3 regions of the Shewanella sp. MF05913 genome follow, and region 3 is predicted to be linked to each of the others. Evidence: predicted binding sites of a transcription regulator. Region 3 holds the regulator's gene; each other region holds the start of a gene.
The links. The regulator LexA, encoded in region 3, represses DNA repair genes until DNA is damaged. The targets are predictions, from matches to a motif close to TACTGTATNNNNATACAGTA.
Positions count from the first base shown of each region.

Region 1 (7,311 bases), on a different contig from region 3:
ACGTGTGATATTTCACCTATTTGATGGCCTTGGTATCGTATCGCCGCTTTGGGTGTCACTTTCGCGCTGACAGGTAAGGTGAGGTCAATCACTTTGGCCTGCATTAACGCCAAAGACTGGTTATCGTATAAACGTAGATTCGCCTGGCTTTCGCTTGCAGTATTACCATCTAAATGCCCAAGGGTTATACCGCCATTAATAGCGCCTTTAAGTGGCGCTACATCTATATTCACACCAGCAAGACTTGCATTAATGGATACGGCATTGTTGCGCCAAAACACCGTATTGGCTTTGATTAGCGGTGCAAACTTTTTGTCGATGTTAATATCGATACTGAATTTATCTGTTTTAGCCTGCCAATTGATTTTAGCAACGGCCCCAATTTGCATCTTTTTGTAATAAATAGGCGAGCCTTCCACTAAATCAGCACCATCAATACTGTTTAAAGTTAACTGGGTCATTTGTTGTTGCGCGTATAAAGATTGCGCGGTTGCTAAAGACTCATGTAACGCTAAGGTGCTGTTTGCTTCAACCAAAGCCTTACTTTTAGCAGGAACAAGGCTAATAGCGCCTTCTAACATAGTGGTTAAGTCTCGCGTTGTTACATTAACTCCATCAAGGGAGGCATTGATGGCCAATGCACTTTCTGGCACAAAAAAGCTGCCTTGAGTGACGAGATTCTTAAATTCAGGCAGAATCTCGATTTGATATTCAACGCTTGTAAAGTCATCACTTAAGTTAACGCTAACCACTTGGCCAATGGGCAATTGCTTATAACGTATTTGCGCGCCATTGCTCACCCCTGTGTGAGTGGAAGCCACGACAGTTAAAGCCAGTTTATCAGCACTGAGTAGGTCAGGGGCTTGTGAGGCAAGGGTGAATTGCATTGTTTCTGTTTGCGGTTGAGTACCCGGTAATACACTAATGACACTCCCCGTGATTAATCGGCCAACATTTTTCATGCCTTTAAGCGACAGCTCAGCTCCGCTTAACCAAAAACGGCTATCAGGGGTAATGAGTTCTTTATAGTGATGATCAACACGAACGGATAATTCTACTCCGTTTTTTGTCAGTTGTTTTTTGTCAACATTACCGACAGTGATGCCCCGGTATACGATGGCCGTCCCTTCGCTAATATCTTCAGCATCAGCAGTCAATAGTGTGAACATAACACCACCTATAGCGGTTTGTTCATCTTGAAATAATGGGTAAGTATCGCCGTTCTTCGCCTTAATTGTTTCTGAGCCACTGTCGAAACTGATACCACCGGCTAAAATGGAAGCAATACTCTCAGTGTTAACTTTAATGCCTGCCAGTGATGCATCAATCTTTAATCCAGACACATTCCAAAAGCGGGAGTCTTTGTGTACTAAGTGAGTATATTGCTCTTGTACAAATGCACTAATGATAATTTGTTTATTACCATCAAGGCGGTAACTGACCACACTACCCACAGGCACTTGGCGGAAGAACACCGGTGAACCCACATCAATAGAGCCTAGTTTTGGGGCTTTTAGCTCGATCATAATACCTTCGCTACCCGGTAAAATTGCCGGCGCTTCGCGCTGAGCTTCAAACTCTGTAGCCGAGCGGCCATCACCAGGTTGAATAGCAATATAATTACCTGAAAATAAGGTATCTAAGCCTTCAACACCGGTAATGCTTGCTTTAGGTTTTACAAGCCAAAACAAAGTATTTTGATTTAAAAATGGATCAGCACGGTAGTCCATCACAACTTTAACGTTAACGCCTTTCAAATCGTCATCGATACCGATATCAGACACTTTACCCACAGTTAACCCTTGGTATTTCACTAAGGTTTTACCAATGTCGATGCCTGCTGCACTCGGGAAATGGATTACAATTTCAATGCCAGACTCTTTGATGCTTTTAACGCCAAGCCAGGCGCCTAAAATTAACGCGACTACGGGCAATAACCAGATTGGCGAGAATAATTTTTTCTTCACAACTTTAGGTGATTCAATTTGTGTCATGTTTTTTTTCCAAGCGGTCCCAGAGTAAACGAGTATCAAGCACTTTAGCGGCCAGTTGTGTTAGTAAAATAACTAACGCAAAAGCCGTCGCTGCAGGCGCAGGTTTAGCATCAAGTAATTGCCCCATATTAACGAGTGCAACGGTTAATGAAATAACAAATAAGTCGAGCATCGACCAACGGCCAATCCATTCAATAATATGAAAACCTACCATTAATTTTCTTTTTGAAATAGGTAAGTTAAAGCTAATAGCGGCTAAGTATGTCGCCAGGCCAAATATTTTTAACCAGGGCACTAAAATACTGGCCGTAAACACAATAATAGCAATCGGAAACATGCCTGTTTGGACGAGATGGCTTATGCCGCTAAAGATGGTGTCATTGGTCACAACTCCACGATTTGTTAACAGTGTAATAGGGTAGATATTGGCTAGCACCAATAAAATAGTGGCGGTAACAAGCAACGCCCAACTTTGTTGTACGCTGGCGTAATTACGTGTCGATAACGGGCTAAAACAGCGACGGCAATGGCTGTTGCTCGTGACATTGAGCTTTTTACACACGGAGCATAAACATAACCCTAACTGATTACCTTGTAGATGTTTAGGTGCAGTTACACCCTGCTGTGTAACGACCTCAACGGGCTGCTCAGATGTTGATGATTGATCAATGTTCATCGACATAACTCCACATGTGTTCAAGATTATATTCTCGTTGTAAAAATAAAATAATGACAAATAACATGGTAAAGCTAAACGTGCCCATACCAAAATACACATCTGAAAAATCGGATAATTGAAATGCTGACACTAAAAAACTGATGACATAAATTTCAAGCATGGTCATTTGTGCAATTAACCCCTGATTTTTGAGTAATGTAGTATAAATGCGTTGCCAAAAAGATCGCTGTAGTTTTAACTTTACGATAATAACTTGCGTTAAAATTGATAAAATTAACACTGCAGGCGCAATCACAGCAGCGACTAATACGGCTAATCCCACCACCCAATATCCTTGTGTCCATACGGCAATGGCGGCTTCTATTACTGTGGTGGTGCGGATACTGCCTAAAAAGTGAATTTCCAATACTGGTAATAAATTCGCGGGGATAAAGATAAACAATGCAGCAAGGCATAAAGCTAGCATGCCATTAATAGAGCAATAAGGTGAGTCATATAGTACCGTATCGCAACGCGGGCAAATAGCCCTTGCACTCGAGGGCAATGCACGCTTTGTGACTGCCAGATCACAAGACCGGCATAAGATGATGGAATCGTGGTCATCTAGTTCATGCATCAAAAGTTTTTAATCCATAGTCATACACGGTGTTGTAAATGAGGCAAACACTTGCTAAGTCATCTTTTGACTCAAATGACGGCTGATAAAATACAGCACACAATCTATCTGCATTGCCTGATAATATCAGAATAATCAGAACACTTGCATCATAAGTTAATAGTATGAGATTCTATGTACTGTATATAAAAACAGTGAGGATAATATCATGGCAGTGATTACCCAATTTGTCGTGGTCAGAGAAGGGGTGGAAAAGATGACATTCACATCGAAAAAGGAGGCTGACGCCTACGATAAGATGCTTGATATTGCCGATAACCTACTTCCTTTTTTGACTCAAGCAGATTTAGGGCTTGATGAAAATAAGTGCGAACAACTCGCATTTTATCTAGCAAACAATAAAGATGAGCTTTCTAACTTGCTAAAAGGCACAGTACAGGTTAAAACCCCTCCTGCAGCAAAAGTAAAAAAAGCGTCTGCAAAAAATACATCAGCGGAATAACGACGTTAATGCCCATAGTGAGCATGAGCGCCAGAGTTAAGGAACAAGAATGAAAACCGAATTTTACCAAACATTAAACCGCCAAGCCCAAGCATTGTTAGAAGGCGAAGACGATTTAATTGCGGGCATGGCTAACTTTTCAGCATTACTTAATGATAATTTAACAGACCTTAATTGGGCGGGATTTTACATTAAGCGTGCAGACCAATTAGTATTAGGCCCGTTTCAAGGTAAAGTGGCTTGTACTCGAATTGCGATGGGTAAGGGCGTATGCGGAACCGCAGCGGCTTTAAATGAAACCCAGCGTGTTGCAGATGTGCATCAATTTGATGGTCATATTGCGTGCGATTCGGCGAGTAATTCAGAAATTGTCATCCCGGTTCGCCGCGGCGAAGAGGTTGTGGCCGTTCTAGACATCGACAGCCCATTATTGAATCGTTTCGATGAAGATGATCAAATTGGCCTAGAAATGATGGTAAAAAGTTTCGAATCTTGCCTATTTGCTCAAATAGCGAACAAATAAGACTAAATCATGGTCGCATTCGCTGCGGCGGGCTTTATAATACGCAGCTGCACGCATTTGTACTGGATTTCATTGTTAGCGATGATTTAAGCTGATAGTCAATTCGGTTAAATTGTTAAGGTTTGTTTCAATGACTTTAGCAAACAGGCGGATAGTGATAATTTGTACGTTGAGCTTTAACGATGAAGCTTGGCGAAAGATGAACGACTGCATGGCAATTAATGCCGCTGAACCAGTCCCTTTATTAACGTGGAAGTAAAAATGGAATCAACAGACAAGTTGACCGACACCAACGCAATTTTAGCGTATTTATATGAAACCTTTCCTTTATGCTTTATTGCTGAAGGTGAAACTAAGCCATTAAAGATTGGTTTGTTTCAAGATTTGGCTGAACGGTTAGCTGATGATTCTAAAGTCAGTAAAACACAATTACGTGTTGCTCTTCGTCGTTACACAAGTAGCTGGCGCTACCTCAAAGGTGTTAAAGCCGGTGCAAAGCGTATCGATTTAGATGGCAGTGAATGTGGTGAGTTAGAGCAAGAACATATTGACCATGCTCAGGCGACGCTAAAAGAAAGCCAAGAAAAGGCTAAAGCTAAGCGTCAGGCTCAAGCACCTAAAAATGCCCCAAAGAAGCCAGTGAAGAAAGCCGCACCTAAACGTGCTCCAGTGAAAAAAGAACGTCCAGCACCTGTCGCTGCGCCTGTTGTTAAACTTGAGCCTGCAAAGCTTGAAGAGTTAAAACAAAAGCAACGAGTGAATGTTAAGTTAGGCGCGACACCGGTTCCTGGTGTAGTAACTGATATTAACAAAGAAGATGTGCATGTTCAGTTAGACACTGGCTTGACCATCAAAGTACGTGTAGAGCACATACTATTATAGAAATTTAAGGAGTACTTGTTGATGCGAAAACTTACCTTGGCCGTGTCGATTGCCAGCTTATTTGTCGGCTTTTCGGCGTGGGCAATATCACCAACGATTCAAATCAGCGAGTTACCCAAGCTAGCACAAGAGCCACAACACAAAGTGGCTAGCAAGCGAGTAACGACTTTATTTACTCGCTCGCACTACCATCGTTTTAATCTTGACGATGCTTTTTCTGAACAAATTTACGGCCGTTTTCTCGAGCAACTTGACTATCGTCGTAATGTGCTCACAGCAGAAGATATCGCTAGTTTTGACCAATACAAAAATCAATTTGATAATATGGTGGCTTCGGGCGATATAAGCCCTGCATTCACCATGTATGATTTGGTGCAAAAACGTCGTTATGAACGTTTCGCTTATGCATTAACACTTTTAGATAAAGAGTTTGATTTTACCAAAGCAGGCGATGCCTATGAGTTTGATCGCGAAGAAGCGGCTTGGCCAAAAGATGACGCTGAAGTTAATGAATTATGGCGTCAACGCGTTAAGTACGATGCGTTAAATCTAAAGTTAACCGGTAAAACATGGCCTGAAATTGTTGAGGTGTTAGAAAAACGCTACAACAATGCGATTAAACGCTTAAGCCAAACACAAAGCGAAGACGTGTTTCAAAGTGTGATGAATGCGTTTGCTCGCAGTGTTGAACCCCACACCAGCTATTTATCGCCTCGCAATGCTGAACGTTTCCAAATGGAAATGAACTTAAGCCTTGAAGGTATCGGTGCGGTGCTGCAAATGGATGACGACTACACCGTCATCAAAAGTCTTGTCGCTGGCGGCCCCGCAGCAAACAGTGAAAAATTATCTCCTGAAGATAAAATTGTCGGTGTCGGTCAAAAAGATAAAGATATTGTTGATGTTATTGGCTGGCGTTTAGATGATGTAGTCGACTTGATTAAAGGCCCAAAGGGCAGTGAAGTTGTATTACAGATTTTACCTAAAAAGGGTGGCGCAAATGCTAAACCTTTTGAAGTCACCATTACACGCGACAAAATACGTTTAGAAGATCGAGCGGCAACCTCTAAAGTGGTTGAACCAAAAGACGGCCAATATGCCAATCGCAAGGTCGGTGTGATTCAAATTCCTGGTTTTTACATGAATTTATCGCAAGATGTTGCCAAAGAAATTACCAAACTTGAACAAGACAACGTTGAAGGCATCATTATTGACCTTCGTGGTAATGGCGGTGGAGCCCTCACTGAAGCCACGTTATTAACCGGTTTATTCATTGATATGGGGCCGGTTGTTCAGATCCGTGATGCTAATGGCGGTGTCAATCAAAACCGAGATAACGATGGTAAGAGTGCATATAACGGCCCGTTGACTGTGATGGTTGATCGTTACAGTGCTTCAGCCTCTGAAATTTTTGCTGCGGCGTTACAAGATTACGACAGAGCCCTTATTGTAGGCGAGTCGACGTTTGGTAAAGGCACAGTCCAGCAGCACAAAAGCCTAGGCAGAATTTATGATATGTACGAAAAGCCAATCGGCCATGTACAGTATACCATTGCTAAATTTTACCGTATTAATGGCGGCAGTACTCAGTTAAAAGGTGTAACGCCAGACGTTCGTTTCCCTAGTGCTCTAGAGCCAGGTGAATATGGTGAGTCTGAAGAGAAAAATGCATTGCCATGGGACAAAGTGCCCGTAGCGCAATACAGCACACTAGGTAATATTACGCCAAACTTAATCAGTAACTTAGATGTGAAACATAAAGCACGTATTAGTACAGATACTGAGTTTAGTTATATCTATGAAGATATTAACGAGTTTAAAAAGCATCATGATGATAAAACGATTTCACTGGTTGAGAGTGAGCGTATTGCTTCACGTGAGTCTGATGATAAACGCGCTTTAGACCGTGAGAATGCTCGTCGTACTCATCAAGGTTTGCCAGTGGTTAAATCGCTGGATGACATTGAAACAACGGATGACAGTAAGTTACCTGATGCATTTTTAGATGAAACGGCATATATCACATTAGATATGGCTGATGCAGAAAAACTGGCTAACGCTAGTACCAAATAAGTCACAACGTAATAACAAAAACGCGCTTAGGCGCGTTTTTTC
Region 1 covers NZ_JCAYNT010000003.1:182,036-189,346, reverse strand. The annotation lists gene AC19MV_RS06495 (MlaD family protein) at 1-1,994, opposite strand, end outside; gene AC19MV_RS06490 (paraquat-inducible protein A) at 1,981-2,670, opposite strand; gene AC19MV_RS06485 (paraquat-inducible protein A) at 2,660-3,289, opposite strand; gene AC19MV_RS06480 (YebG family protein) at 3,498-3,791, shown strand; gene AC19MV_RS06475 (free L-methionine (R)-S-oxide reductase MsrC) at 3,841-4,314, shown strand; gene proQ (RNA chaperone ProQ) at 4,576-5,196, shown strand; gene prc (carboxy terminal-processing peptidase) at 5,218-7,269, shown strand.
Region 1: the regulator LexA is predicted to act here: its motif matches at 3,467-3,486, upstream of AC19MV_RS06480 (YebG family protein).

Region 2 (7,311 bases), on a different contig from region 3:
AAAATCCTAAATGGAAAGCATTGTGGAAAGGTAAAAAGTTATTTGATGAACAAGGCGACTTGGCTATCAATGTAACGAAGAACCCTGCAGTGGCGAGCACTGTTTACGGTGTGGATGCATTATCTGGTGCAACATTAACCAGTAACGGCGTACAACATTCATTGCAATTTTGGTTAGGTAAAGAAGGCTTTGCAAGCTTTATCGCTAAAGCACGCAACGGAGGGGTAAGCTAATGGCTGACGTTAAAGAACTTAAACAGGTTCTAACTGGACCGATTATCAATAACAACCCAATTGCATTGCAAATTTTGGGTGTATGTAGTGCGCTTGCTGTTACTACTAAGCTGGAAACAGCGTTGGTAATGACCATTGCACTAACTGCGGTAACAGCGTTTTCTAACCTGTTTATCTCACTTATTCGTAATCATATTCCAAGCAGTGTACGTATTATTGTGCAGATGACGATTATTGCCTCTTTGGTAATCGTCGTTGACCAAGTGCTACAAGCTTATGCTTATTCGATTTCTAAACAGTTATCGGTATTCGTTGGTTTGATCATTACTAACTGTATTGTAATGGGTCGTGCTGAAGCTTATGCAATGAAAACGCCTCCTTTGATGAGTTTTATGGATGGTATCGGTAACGGTTTAGGTTACGGTGCAATCTTGTTGTCGGTAGGCTTTATTCGTGAATTATTTGGTAATGGTTCATTATTCGGCGTAGAAATCCTCAGTAAAATCTCTGACGGTGGTTGGTATCAGCCTAACGGCTTATTACTGTTACCACCAAGTGCGTTCTTCTTGATTGGTGGTCTGATCTGGTTGCTCCGTACGTATAAGCCAGAGCAAGTAGAAGCAAAAGGATAAACGCAATGGAACATTATATTAGTTTATTAATTCGCTCCGTTTTCATTGAAAACATGGCGCTAGCGTTCTTCCTAGGTATGTGTACTTTCTTAGCTGTGTCTAAAAAAGTGACTACTGCGATGGGCCTAGGTGTTGCAGTTATCGTGGTATTGGCTATCTCGGTTCCTGCTAACCAAATTATTTATCAAGGTTTACTTGCTCCTGGCGCGTTAGCTTGGGCCGGTATTCCAGATGCTGATTTGAGCTTCTTGAAGTTCATCACCTTTATCGGTGTGATCGCAGCACTTGTGCAAATTTTGGAAATGGCGTTAGACAAATATTTCCCTCCTTTGTACAACGCGTTAGGTATTTTCTTACCTTTGATTACCGTGAACTGTGCGATTTTTGGTGCAGTGTCTTTCATGGTAGAACGTGATTACAACCTAGGCGAGAGCGTGGTATTTGGTATCGGCTCTGGTATTGGTTGGGCATTAGCAATTGTATTGCTAGCCGGTATTCGCGAAAAGATGAAATATTCTGACGTGCCAAATGGCTTACGTGGCTTAGGTATTACCTTCGTTACTGCTGGTCTTATGGCTCTAGGTTTCATGTCATTCTCTGGTGTTTCTCTTTAAGAAGAACATTGAGACGACGCATTAATTTGAACCTTTAAGGATAAGTGAATGGGTATTCTTGAATCTACTCCAATAGATGTTTATCTAGGTGTGAGTATGTTTACTGTGATTGTATTAGTATTGGTATTAGTGATTTTATTCGCTAAATCAAAATTAGTAGCAAGCGGTGATATCATCATTGGTATCAACGGCGACACAGATAAAGCAATTAAAACAGGTGCAGGCGGCAAGTTACTTGGCGTATTAGCAGACAATGGTATTTTCGTATCAAGTGCGTGTGGTGGAGGTGGCTCATGTGGTCAGTGTCGTGTGCACATTAAATCAGGTGGTGGCGATATTCTACCAACTGAGCTTGATCACATTAGTAAAGGTGAAGCACGTCAAGGGTGTCGTTTATCTTGTCAGGTTAACGTTAAATCTGATATGGAAATCGAACTTGACGAAGAGATCTTCGGCATCAAAAAATGGGAATGTGAAGTTATCTCTAACGATAACAAAGCGACGTTCATTAAAGAACTTAAGCTACAAATCCCTGATGGCGAATCTGTGCCTTTCCGCGCTGGTGGTTATATTCAGATTGAAGCACCCGCTCACCATGTTAAGTATGCTGAGTTTGAAGTACCTGAAAAATACCGTGGCGACTGGGAACACTTTGGCTTCTTTAAGTTAGAGTCTAAAGTTGACGAAGAAACTATCCGTGCATACTCAATGGCTAACTACCCAGAAGAGTTTGGGATTATTATGTTGAACGTGCGTATCGCTACGCCACCGCCACGTAACTTAACCCTACCTTGTGGTAAAATGTCTTCGTACATTTGGAGCTTAACAGCTGGCGATAAAGTGACAATTTCTGGTCCATTTGGTGAGTTCTTCGCTAAAGATACCGATGCAGAGATGATCTTTATTGGTGGTGGTGCTGGTATGGCGCCAATGCGTTCACACATTTTTGACCAATTAAAGCGTCTTAAATCAAAACGTAAAATGAGCTTCTGGTACGGTGCCCGTTCTAAACGTGAGATGTTCTACGTAGAAGACTTTGACGGCTTAGCGGCTGAAAATGATAACTTTAAGTGGCATGTTGCATTATCTGATCCGCAAGCGGAAGATAACTGGACCGGTTACACAGGCTTTATCCATAACGTATTGTACGAAAACTACTTACGTGACCACGATGCACCAGAAGATTGTGAGTTCTACATGTGTGGGCCTCCAATGATGAACGCAGCCGTGATTGGGATGCTAAAAGACTTAGGCGTTGAAGACGAAAACATCTTGCTCGATGATTTCGGTGGCTAATGAGGTAACTCATTACATTGACAAGTAAGTCATGAAAATTGCAGCAATGCAGACAGGGTGGTCAAACACAGGTCTGCAGGCTGCAATTTTTTTTATTCATTTAACCAGCGTAAATTTGAAATGACCGTGAATGCTATCAAGTTATTATTAACCGCTTTATTGCTTTTTTGCGTGAGTGCTTGCAGTACACCAGAGCCTGTTATTGCCTTATCGGGTAGCACGATGGGGACGACTTACCATATTAAAGTTGTGCCAAACGATAATCTGCCAGAAGCGCAACTGTTGCAAGCCGAAATCGACATGGCGTTAGAGGTGGTTAACGACCAGATGTCGACTTATCGCAATGATTCCGAATTGTCGAAGTTTAATCAATTGCAAGTGCAGCAGAGTGTTAAAGTGTCAGCTGATACGCTTAAAGTGATTAATGAAGGCATACGCTTATACCAAGAAACCGGCGGTGCGTTAGACATCACTTTAGGACCTGTGGTTAATTTGTGGGGATTTGGACCTGATAAGCGACCCACTTCAGTACCAACCCAAACACAGATAGATGCAGCTAAAGCGAAAATGGGCATTAATGCGCTTGCAGTCAATGGCACCACACTAACCAAACACAATACCGGTTTATATGTCGATTTATCGTCTATTGCCAAAGGTTTTGGCGTTGATAAAATTGCCTCGATTTTAGATAAGTATGAAGCCAATGGTTATTTAGTTGAAATTGGTGGCGAATTAAATGTTAAAGGTACCAAAGCAGATGGCATAGCATGGCGTATTGCGGTTGAACAACCGACTGACGAAGGCCTGGCCGTACAGCAAGTGATTGAACCTGGGACGATGTCGTTAGCAACATCAGGTGATTATCGTAACTTTTATGAAGAAGACGGCGAACGTTTTTCACATTTGATTGATCCTCGTAACGGATATCCTATTAAGCATAAACTTGCCTCTGCAACCGTGCTACACTCTAGTTGTATGACCGCAGATGGATATGCCACCGCCATGATGGTGTTAGGTACCGAAGCTTCATTGGCACTTGCTAAAGAGAAAAATTTAGCAATAATGCTGATTGAAAAGCAGGATCAAGGTTTTAAGGTCTATTACAGTGATGCGTTTAAAGCATATGTAAAGTAACCTAAAATAGGGTTATATTGCTGACGATTAGGTCAGAATTAGGCTAGATTGAGTTAATTGGAGTTCGTAATGAGCACATTTATTGCTGCGTTTGTGGTGTTACTTTTGTTTTTCTTATTAATGTCTGTTGGCTATATCGTGAAGAAAAAAGCGGTAGAAGGCAGTTGCGGTGGATTAGGTGTTTTAGGTATTGAGAAAGCCTGTGACTGTGATAACCCTTGTGATGCGCGTAAACTTCGTATGCAAAAAGAACAAGACCGTAAAGATATGCTCAACCAAAATAGAATTATTTAAATTGTATCGCTTCTGATTTTAGAGCTTACAATGTAAAGAGCCTTCATTATGAAGGCTTTTTTTATGGGTTGCTAACCACAGTGGTGTTACAAAACTTAGTTATAATGATAATGGTTATCAATTGTAAGCTGGTGAAAATAAAGGAAAATTTGCCTTTTTATCTACAGTGTTCTATCCTGTATGAAATTGATCGAGATCACACTATTTATCAAGGGACATTGCTATGAAAGGTCATCCTAAAGTCATCAGTCAACTCAATCGTGTACTTACTTGCGAACTGACAGCCATTAACCAGTACTTTTTACATGCGCGCATGTTTAAGCACTGGGGTTTAGAAAAGCTGAATGAGAAAGAGTACAAAAAATCGATTGAAGACATGAAGCATGCTGACAAGTTGATTGAGCGAGTCTTGTTTCTTGAAGGATTACCTAATTTACAGCAGTTAGATAAATTGCGCATTGGTGAGCATGCCCAAGAGATGCTTAGCTGTGATTTAGACGCAGTGACTGAGCAAATTGCTATTTTACGTGAAGCGATTAGTGTATGTGAAACTCAGCAAGATTACGTTAGCCGTGATCTATTTGAAGATTTATTAGAAGACGAAGAAGAGCACCTAGATTGGATCGAGTCTCAGCAAGAGCTGATTAGCCAAACGGGTATCCAAAACTATCTTCAATCACAAATTAACGACTAATAGGAATTATCATGAAAGGCAATCCTGAAGTAATCGACGCCCTAAATTTACTGTTAACTGGCGAGTTATCTGCAATGGACCAGTATTTTGTTCATGCTCATATGTATGAAGATTGGGGATTTAATGAATTATATACCCGTATCTTACATGAGTCAGACGACGAAAAGTTGCATGCGGCAAAGTTAGTTCAACGTATTCTATTTTTAGAAGGCACGCCTGATGTCGGCAGCCGTGAAGCGTTGAATATTGGCAAAGACGTACAAGAAATGTTTAAAAATGACTTAGCTTACGAGTATCACGTAGCTGATAACTTACGTAAGGTTATTGCCTTGTGTGAAGCAAAGAAAGATTATCAGACCCGTGAAATTTTAGAAGTGTTACTCGATGATACTGAATCTGATCATATGTATTGGTTAGAAAAGCAATTGGGTCTTATTGAGCGCATTGGTTTACAGAACTATTTACAAACTAAAATGTAATCATTATTAAATAACACGCTACGCTAAAGAAGCCCAACTCAGTTTGGGCTTTTTTGTCTCCGTGATTGAGATAATGATAGTGTACTGTTTTTATATACAGTGATATTATTGGCGTTAAGTTAATCACTGATGGTCACAGAATGCGTAAAATCATTCATATCGATATGGATTGTTATTTTGCTGCGGTCGAAATGCGCGATTTTCCTGAGTTACGAGGAAAAGCCATTGCTGTCGGTGGCAGAAGTGATCGCCGCGGTGTGATAAGTACCTGCAGTTATGAAGCGCGTAAATTTGGTGTCCGAAGTGCAATGTCGAGTTATCACGCATTGCAATTGTGCCCACAGTTAATTTTAGTGCCGGGACGAATGGATGTATATAAGTCAGTTTCGTTGCAGATCCGTGAGATTTTCCATCGTTATACTGATTTAGTTGAACCATTGTCGTTAGACGAGGCCTACCTAGATGTCACTGATTGCACCGAACATAAAGGCAGTGCGACTTTAATTGCTAACGCCATACGCGATGAGATATTTGCCATCACAGGATTAACCGCTTCAGCGGGGGTTGCACCGATTAAGTTCCTAGCCAAAATTGCCTCAGATTTAAATAAACCGAATGGTCAATATGTGATAACCCCAAATCAAATCAGCGACTTTGTTAAAGACTTACCTTTGAGTAAAATTCCTGGGGTCGGTAAGGTCACTTCACAAAAGCTTGCTGATATTGGCTTAGTCACTTGCTTTGATGTGCAGCAATACCCCAAAGTGAAACTGATTGAAGCCTTTGGTAAGTTTGGCCATGTGCTTATTGAGCGTGCTCAAGGCATTGATACGCGGCAAATTAGTCCACACAGAGTGCGTAAGTCTGTTGGTGTTGAAACCACCTTAGCCAAAGACATATTTACCCTAGAGCAATGCCACCAAGTCTTACCGCAACTTATTCAAGAATTAAGTGCGCGGGTACATCGCAGTGCGAAAGACCGACTGATCAATAAACAAGTGGTTAAATTAAAATTTAATGATTTTAAGCAGACTACGATTGAGCATCGTAGCGATGCTATTTCAGTCAATATGTTTCACGAATTATTAAAACAGGCTCTGCAACGCAGCCAAGGCCGTGGCATACGCTTAATCGGTGTGAGTGTAGGTTTAGCCGATATCGTCCAAGGCCAATCAGATGATTTAGCAGATAAATTGACCCAACTCGATTTACAATTTTAACCTGCCTTTTTACCGTTACGCACAAAAAAGACGACTTAAAGTCGCCTTTGATTTTTTGATGAATTAGTTCGTTAACGTATTACGCATCTTTTGCAGGAATACGAGCTAATACCGCCAGTAGCAATTCCCAGTATTGGCCAACAGTCGTGATGTTAACCATTTCATCTGGACTGTGTGGATAACGGATCGTTGGGCCAATCGAAACCATGTCCATGTGCGGATATGGTTCTTTAAATAAACCACATTCAAGACCGGCATGGATGACCATGATGGTTGGGTCTTTCTTATAAATATCATTATAGGTTTCACGCACGATGGCCATGACTGGCGAGCTTGTGTCTGGCTTCCAACCTGGGTAAGCACCGCTTAAATCAATACTTGCGCCAGAAAGATTAGCTAATGCAGTCAGCATACCGGTAACTTCTTCTCGGCCAGAGTCGATTAATGAACGGATAAGGCACAATATTTCAACGCTTTCATCTTCAGTGCTAATCACGCCGATATTGAGTGAGGTTTCGGTTACGCCTTCAACTTCATCGCTCATGCGGATAACGCCATTGGGGCTAGCATGAAGTAAATCGATTAAGGTATTTTGCGCATCTTCGCCCATCACTTTTGTTGGTGTGGCAATTTCTGCGAGGCTCAGTAACATGCCTGGGTCTGCAATGGCTAACTCTTCACGAACCAAAGCTTGGAAAGACTCTATTGCCTGTTT
Region 2 covers NZ_JCAYNT010000002.1:77,392-84,702, reverse strand. The annotation lists gene AC19MV_RS03790 (Na(+)-translocating NADH-quinone reductase subunit C) at 1-233, shown strand, start outside; gene AC19MV_RS03785 (NADH:ubiquinone reductase (Na(+)-transporting) subunit D) at 233-865, shown strand; gene nqrE (NADH:ubiquinone reductase (Na(+)-transporting) subunit E) at 871-1,479, shown strand; gene nqrF (NADH:ubiquinone reductase (Na(+)-transporting) subunit F) at 1,528-2,775, shown strand; gene AC19MV_RS03770 (FAD:protein FMN transferase) at 2,896-3,909, shown strand; gene nqrM ((Na+)-NQR maturation NqrM) at 3,979-4,203, shown strand; gene bfr (bacterioferritin) at 4,427-4,897, shown strand; gene bfr (bacterioferritin) at 4,909-5,376, shown strand; gene dinB (DNA polymerase IV) at 5,517-6,596, shown strand; gene AC19MV_RS03745 (aminoacyl-histidine dipeptidase) at 6,676-7,311, opposite strand, start outside.
Region 2: the regulator LexA is predicted to act here: its motif matches at 5,459-5,478, upstream of dinB (DNA polymerase IV).

Region 3 (7,311 bases):
GCATTTCTGCAGCCCCAAGCGGAAGTGCTATCAGCACAACCAATAAACAATACCACCATTGCTTCACAAGACTTCTCCTCTGCTAATTGCAAATAGCAACTACAAAGAAGAGTCACACAGTAAGTCTCTGCTCTATGCAAACTCTTCGGTTCCCAAAAAAGTTTGATGACCTCAAAGTAACTTGGTGGTTGTAAACTGGCAGTTTACGCTTTTATTGTTAGCTGAACACCACACTTGTACCTACGACTGAACTAATCAAATTGTATTGACGTATTCCCATCGATGGCGGTGTTATCTGCCAAATTACGTCAAATAAAAGATAAAAAATGTTTCATCCTTGTTAACAACATTACTTGTAGATTAAACATTGATCAAGATCACTTTGTTCGCTAATTGGCTGAAAAAAGGTAAAAAAAAGCCCTGAATTGGATGCAGGGCTTGGTGTTGAAGGGTTCGTACTTAATGAAATGCTGAAAAATTACTTGTTGCAGAAGGCATTGTTGGATTAACGATTTGATGTTTTTCAGGTAAGTGAGTATTCACATCTTCAATTACCACACCTAAAGCACGTGCACTTTTGGCGACAATTTCTAAACGGCGACTGTCACGTGCATCGAGTGAACTCGTCCAGGTAATCACAGCGCTTGAAGTGCCACTGGTTAATGCTTTTTCCATTGCCCATAACGTTTCAACTTCATCTTTAGTGTGTACTAATAAGATCCGGTCCATTCTTACACCAGCACTTGCCAGCATGTGCTTATAACCAATATGCGGAGGACTAATGAGCACTATCCAGCGTCCTTGTCGGCTTAAGGTTGCTAACTGGCTGCACAGTTGCCCTAACTCAGACTCACCTTGAGTGACGGTTTGTAATGTTTGAATGGTTTGGTTGCCATACAATTCTGCTTCTGTTGAATCAGCCCATAAACCTGGGTGGCGTGGGGCAGTGCCCATTAGTTTGTTCATAACCAATCTCCATTACGGATAACGCCAACGGCAAGCCCTTCAATGGTGAGGCTTTGGCAACTTAAGTCTACTTTAATCGGGGTGTATGCTTCGTTTTCGGCATGTAGATAGACAACATTGCCTTTTTTCTCGAAACGTTTCACCGTGACGTCGTCTTCAACGCGGGCCACAACTACTTGGCCATTACGTGCTTGCTGCATTTTATGTACGGCAAGTAAATCGCCCTCTAAAATGCCAATGTCTTTCATACTGTCGCCACGTACTCGCAGTAAAAAATCGGCTGCGGGTTTAAACATGTTTGGGTCGACTTGATAATATTGCTCTACATGCTCTTGCGCTAAAATGGGTTCACCAGCAGCGACTTGGCCAATCAGCGGCAATCCTGTTTCTTGTTGTTCTTCATGAGGTAAGCGGATACCTCTTGAAGTGCCAGGCATGATTTCGATAAAGCCTTTTTTGGCGAGTGCTTTTAAATGCTCTTCGGCAGCATTTGCACTTTTAAAGCCAAGACGGTTCGCAATTTCAGCACGAGTCGGTGGCATACCTGTTTCGGCGATATTGTTTTTAATTAAGTCTAAAATTTCTGCTTGGCGCGGCGTTAACGGTCTCATGATGATTCCTGTCTTTTTATACAGTGACTGTCATTATATACAGTGTTTTTGTTCGCGCAAGTATTAACCAACCGTTTTTTGTTTTTTGTTACGGCATTGTTGCCTATCAGTATGTTTTATATCAGTTTCATTCTATATTTTAATTGAGTTGTTCAGTTCGGGACTGTTCACAAAGTAAAGATAAAACAGCCAGATAGTGTATCAAGGGTGGTTTCTGGTATCCTATGCAGCAATATTACAGTGGCTTATATTGCGAAAGTAACTATGTCAAAACCAAATTCAATATTTTTACGTGCATTAAAATGGGTACAGAAATCGATGGTTCAAACCATTGTTGTCCCGCATGACCCTTTTGATGATCTTAATTTAGATCCAAATAAACCATTGGTTTATGTCATGAAAACAGAGTCAATCAGTGATGCCGCTGCGCTAAGCGAAATCACTGAGGGCTTTGGAATGCCGAGTCCATATGACCCACTCATCGTTGATGGCTTAAAAGTGCCACGTATTGTGTGTTTGGAGGGGCGTAAGCCACTCTTTGGTAAACGCGAAAGTGGTGAAAAGTTTATCGATAGCTTCACCAGTTTATTGGCGCTTCATCGTCAACGTCCGGATTTGGATATTCAACTCGTGCCCGTGAGTTTGTACTGGGGGCGCACGCCTGGTAAAGAAGACGACAGCATGAAGGCGGCAGTGCTTGAGCGTGAAAGCCCAACGTGGTTACGTAAATGGCTAATGATTTTGTTTCTTGGTAGACATAACTTTGTCCAGTTCTCTAATGCATTATCTTTACGCTATATGGCAGATGAACATGGATTCGATAAAAGTATTGCCCACAAATTAACCCGTGTAGCTCGAGTGCATTTCAGTCGTCAACGTAAAGTGATGACGGGCCCGCAGCTGCCCAACAGACAAATGTTTTTTGCTTCGTTGCTTAAGTCGGATTCAATCAAAAAAGCGATTGAAGAAGAAGCCATTAACAAGAAAGTGTCACCTGAAAAAGCCCGTGAAACAGCCATTGAATATTTAGATGAAATTGCCACGGACTATTCAGACAGTTTAATCCGTATCGCTGAGCGCTTCCTTACTTGGCTGTGGAACAAGCTATACAGTGGTATCAATATCAAAGGCGCTGAACAAATCCGCCAATTACACCATGATGGTCATGAAATTGTATATGTGCCGTGTCATCGCAGCCATATGGATTACTTACTACTGTCGTATATTTTGTATTATCAGGGCATGGTGCCACCGCATATCGCTGCGGGAATTAACCTAAACTTTTGGCCAGCAGGCCCGATGTTCCGTCGTGGTGGCGCGTTCTTTATCCGCCGTAGCTTTAACGGCAACAAGCTATACACTGCTGTGTTTCGTGAGTATTTAGACCAACTGTTTGCTAAAGGTTATTCGGTTGAATACTTCACTGAAGGTGGCCGTTCTCGTACCGGACGTTTACTTGCCCCTAAAACAGGTATGTTAGCCATGACTATCAATAGTGTATTGCGCGGCATTGAGCGACCTGTAACGCTTGTGCCTGTGTACTTAGGTTATGACCATGTGATGGAAGTCGCCACTTATCACAAAGAGTTAAGCGGCAAGAAAAAGCAAAAAGAGTCAGTGTGGCAAGTGTTTGGTGCCATTCGTAAATTAGGTAATTTTGGCCAAGGTTATGTGAATTTTGGTGAGCCGATTAATCTACAAAACTTTTTAAATCAACAAGCTCCAGATTGGCGTGAAGAAGTGGCCAAAGACCCAGAGCAAAAACCGACTTGGTTTACGCCATCAGTTAACTTATTGGCTAACCGTGTGATGACTAATATTAACGGCGCTGCCGCCGCAAGTTCAGTGACATTAACGAGTTTAGTCTTGCTAGCTTCTGAGCGAAATGCATTAGAGCGCAGCTTGTTAGAACGTCAGTTAGATTTGTATTTAGCGATGCTGAAAACGGTACCTTATACAAATTACACTTCGGTTGCAGAAGGTAATGGTAAATCGATTGTTGATCATTGTTTATCACTGAATAAGTTTGTCAGCACTAAAGATGCCATTGGTGAAATTATTTCTGTTGATGAAAAAATTGCTATCACCATGAGCTACTACCGCAACAATATTATTCACGTCATGGCGATTCCGTCGTTAATTGCCAGTTGTTTAGTGCAATATGATATTTGTGACCGCGAAAAAATTCATGCCGTTGTGATGGATTTTTATCCGTTGCTAAAAGCTGAATTATTTATGGGTATTGACGATGTGCCACAGCATATCGACAGCCTTTTGGACTTTATGGTTGAACAAGGCTTACTCAGTGGCGAAGCTCATTTTGAAGTCACGCCTCGGTACACTGCGCAATTATTATTGTTAGCAGAAACTATCAGCGAAACGTTACAGCGTTATGCCATTATCTTTAACTTGTTAGCGATAAAGCCTGACTTAGAACGCTCAGAGCTTGAAACCGATAGTCACTTATTAGCACAGCGTTTAGGTGCATTGCATGGCATCACAGCGCCAGAGTTTTATGACAAAAAACTCTATAACACCTTAAGCGTTAAGCTAAAAGAACTGGGCTATTTATGCAGTGTTGAGCATCGGTCTGAAGTGATTAGAATTCGCGATTATGCAAACCAGTTATTGAGCTCATCAGTAAGACAAACCATTGTTGATAGTGTGCACGCGGAGCATGGACATTAATGGCCAACCATATGAATGCTGCAAAGCACCGTCCACAAGGGAAGTCTCTATTGGGCGGTGCGATGATTATTGCGGGCACCACGGTGGGGGCTGGCATGTTTTCATTGCCAGTTGTGGGTGCCGGAATGTGGTTTGGTTATTCAATTGCCATGCTATTAGGTGTCTGGTTTTGCATGTTAATGTCGGGGTTATTGCTGCTAGAAGCTAACTTGCATTTTGAACCCGGTGCCAGTTTCGATACGTTAACCCGTGAAACATTAGGTCAATTTTGGCGAGTCATTAATGGCGTATCCATTGCGTTTGTCTTGTACATTTTGACCTACGCTTATATTAGTGGTGGCAGCTCTATTGTTAATCATAGCTTGTCGGCACTTGGCGTAACCTTACCTCAAAGCGTTGCCGGTTTAGTGTTTGCGGCAGTGTTAGCGTTCATCGTATTGATTAGCACTAAAGCGGTTGATCGTATTACCACCATTATGCTCGGCGGTATGGTGATTACCTTCTTTTTAGCAATAGGTAATTTATTGATTGAAATCGACACCACTAAGTTAGTGTCACCAGACGGTGAAAGCCGTTATTTGCCGTATTTATTTGCTGCCATTCCCTTTGGCTTAGCCAGTTTTGGCTACCACGGCAATGTACCGAGTTTAGTTAAATACTATGGTAAAGATGCTAATACCATTGTCAAAGCGATAGTCGTAGGCACTAGCATCGCCCTCATTATCTATGTGTGTTGGCTTATCGCGACCATGGGTAATATTCCACGTAGCCAATTTGCCGATGTGATTGCCAAAGGCGGAAATATCGGCGTGTTGGTTGAGGCTTTATCGGGTGCGATGGCAAGTCAGTGGCTTAACAATATGCTGACGTTATTTGCCAATTTAGCCGTAGCGTCATCGTTTTTAGGGGTGACTTTAGGTTTATTCGATTATCTTGCCGATTTATTTGGTTTTGATGACTCGCGTTCAGGTCGTGTTAAAACCGCTGCAGTGACTTTTATCCCACCAACGATTTTGGGCTTATTATTTCCTAATGGTTTTATTATTGCCATTGGTTTTGCCGCATTAGCCGCTACCGTTTGGGCGGTAATTGTACCGGCTTTATTAGCCTATAAAGTGCGTCAATTGTATCCAGAATCAAGTGGGTTTAAAGTGCCGGGTGGGACACCATTAATTGTGATTGTTGTGTTGTTTGGCATGATTACCGCAACCTGTCACTTACTGGCCATGGCCGATATTCTGCCGGTATTTAAATAAGCTGATTTTCACAGTGCATTTTAAAAAAAGCCTTCGTTTGAAGGCTTTTTGCTTTTTGGGTGATATCAACTTAACTTATAACTATTACCTATCAGTAATTGCGACTACAGGACAACAATAATGAAAGTACAACAATATCAACAAGGGCAACCATGCTGGATTGAGCTGGCTACACACGATTGGAGCGCTGGTAAAGCGTTTTATCAGGCATTATTTGGTTGGGAAGCTGATGATATGCCAATGCCTGAAGGGCATTACACTATGTTGCAAATTGAAGGTGACGATATTGGCGCGATGTACCCAATGCCAGAGGATATGCAAGCGTTGCCCACACATTGGACGCTCTACTTTGCTGTTGATGATGTTGATGTTACCGCTGAATTAGTTAAACAAGCTGGCGGACAAGTGATAGCTGGGCCACATTCGGTTGGGGACGCAGGCCACATGGCATTATGCACCGACCTTGAAGGTAGCCGTTTTGCACTGTGGCAAGGGCAAGATCATATAGGCATAAAACGGGCACAAGAAGCTAATACCTTATGCTGGGTTGAGTTAGCCTGTCGTGACACCGCAGCCGCTAAAGCATTTTATAGTAAGGTGCTAGGCTATCAAACCAAACTTGCAGATATGGCCGATTTTGAATACACCGAATGGTATGTGGGTGAGCAAGCTGTTGGCGGCATGATGGAAATGACGGCAGAATGGGGCGATGCGCCAGCGCATTGGATGAACTATTTTGCAGTTGATGATTGCGATTCCGCGCTCGCTAAAGCAAAAAGTTTGGGCGCGACCGTGTGCGTACCCGCTACCGACATCCCTAATGTGGGACGTTTTTCGGTACTCAATGATCCGCAAGGCGGATTTTTCTCGATTATTTCGCTATTGGACCCAGCTGCATAAATGTTTAGTATCTTGTATTAGGTCATTATTTGAACTCAAATTAACAATCGATGTCAGACTGATTAGCAATACAGATGGAATACACCCAAGGATGAATTTATGACTCAAGAAACAACACAAACAGCATTAGCACGAATTAACCGCAGTATGCTAATGGTGGCCATTATCGATTTTCCCGGCACGTTATTGTTTGGTCTGGGGCTTTACGGAATATTTGCCGGCTTTGACGAAGGCTTTTTACCTATGCTAGCTCACCCAATGATTATTAATGCAATGTTGGTTATTGGTGGCGCGATTATGGCATGGGGAATGTTTAAGATGATGAGTTTAGCGCGTGAAAAACAAAGGATCACTCAATAATGAAAAAGCAGCTTGTGCAATCGACCCTCTTATCGAGCCTGATATGGTCTAGTTTACTTGTCTTAACGGCTTGTAGCGGCACGTCGCCAAACCGTTTAGGCAATGCTGGCAATGCCGACGATAATAAAAATGATACAGATTACATGATACTCAATCTGCCTATGGCGATTTTAGCCAGCGATCCATGCAAACACGGTCATCCTGATGACATCGCTGCATGTAAGAAGAAGAAACAAGATGAAGCGGATCAACTTAATGAGTCACTTAAGCGGAATTAACCTCAGCTTAATTTAGGTTGTTGATGTGATAATAAAAATCCCAAACAATACATTGTTTGGGATTTTGCTTTATAGCGTCTGCCAATGATTATGCAGGCAACCGTCGACCATAAATTAGTAAGTAAATCGCCGGTATCACAAATAGCGATAATAGCGGCGCGGTGACCATACCGCCTACCATAGGTGCAGCAATTTTTTGCATCACTTCATTGCCTGTACCGCTGCCCCACATGATGGGTAATAAGCCAAAAA
Region 3 covers NZ_JCAYNT010000004.1:177,177-184,487, reverse strand. The annotation lists gene coxB (cytochrome c oxidase subunit II) at 1-67, opposite strand, end outside; gene AC19MV_RS07895 (cell division inhibitor SulA) at 460-966, opposite strand; gene lexA (transcriptional repressor LexA) at 963-1,577, opposite strand; gene plsB (glycerol-3-phosphate 1-O-acyltransferase PlsB) at 1,842-4,265, shown strand; gene mtr (tryptophan permease) at 4,265-5,521, shown strand; gene AC19MV_RS07875 (VOC family protein) at 5,642-6,421, shown strand; gene AC19MV_RS07870 (hypothetical protein) at 6,521-6,781, shown strand; gene AC19MV_RS07865 (hypothetical protein) at 6,781-7,059, shown strand; gene AC19MV_RS07860 (efflux RND transporter permease subunit) at 7,148-7,311, opposite strand, start outside.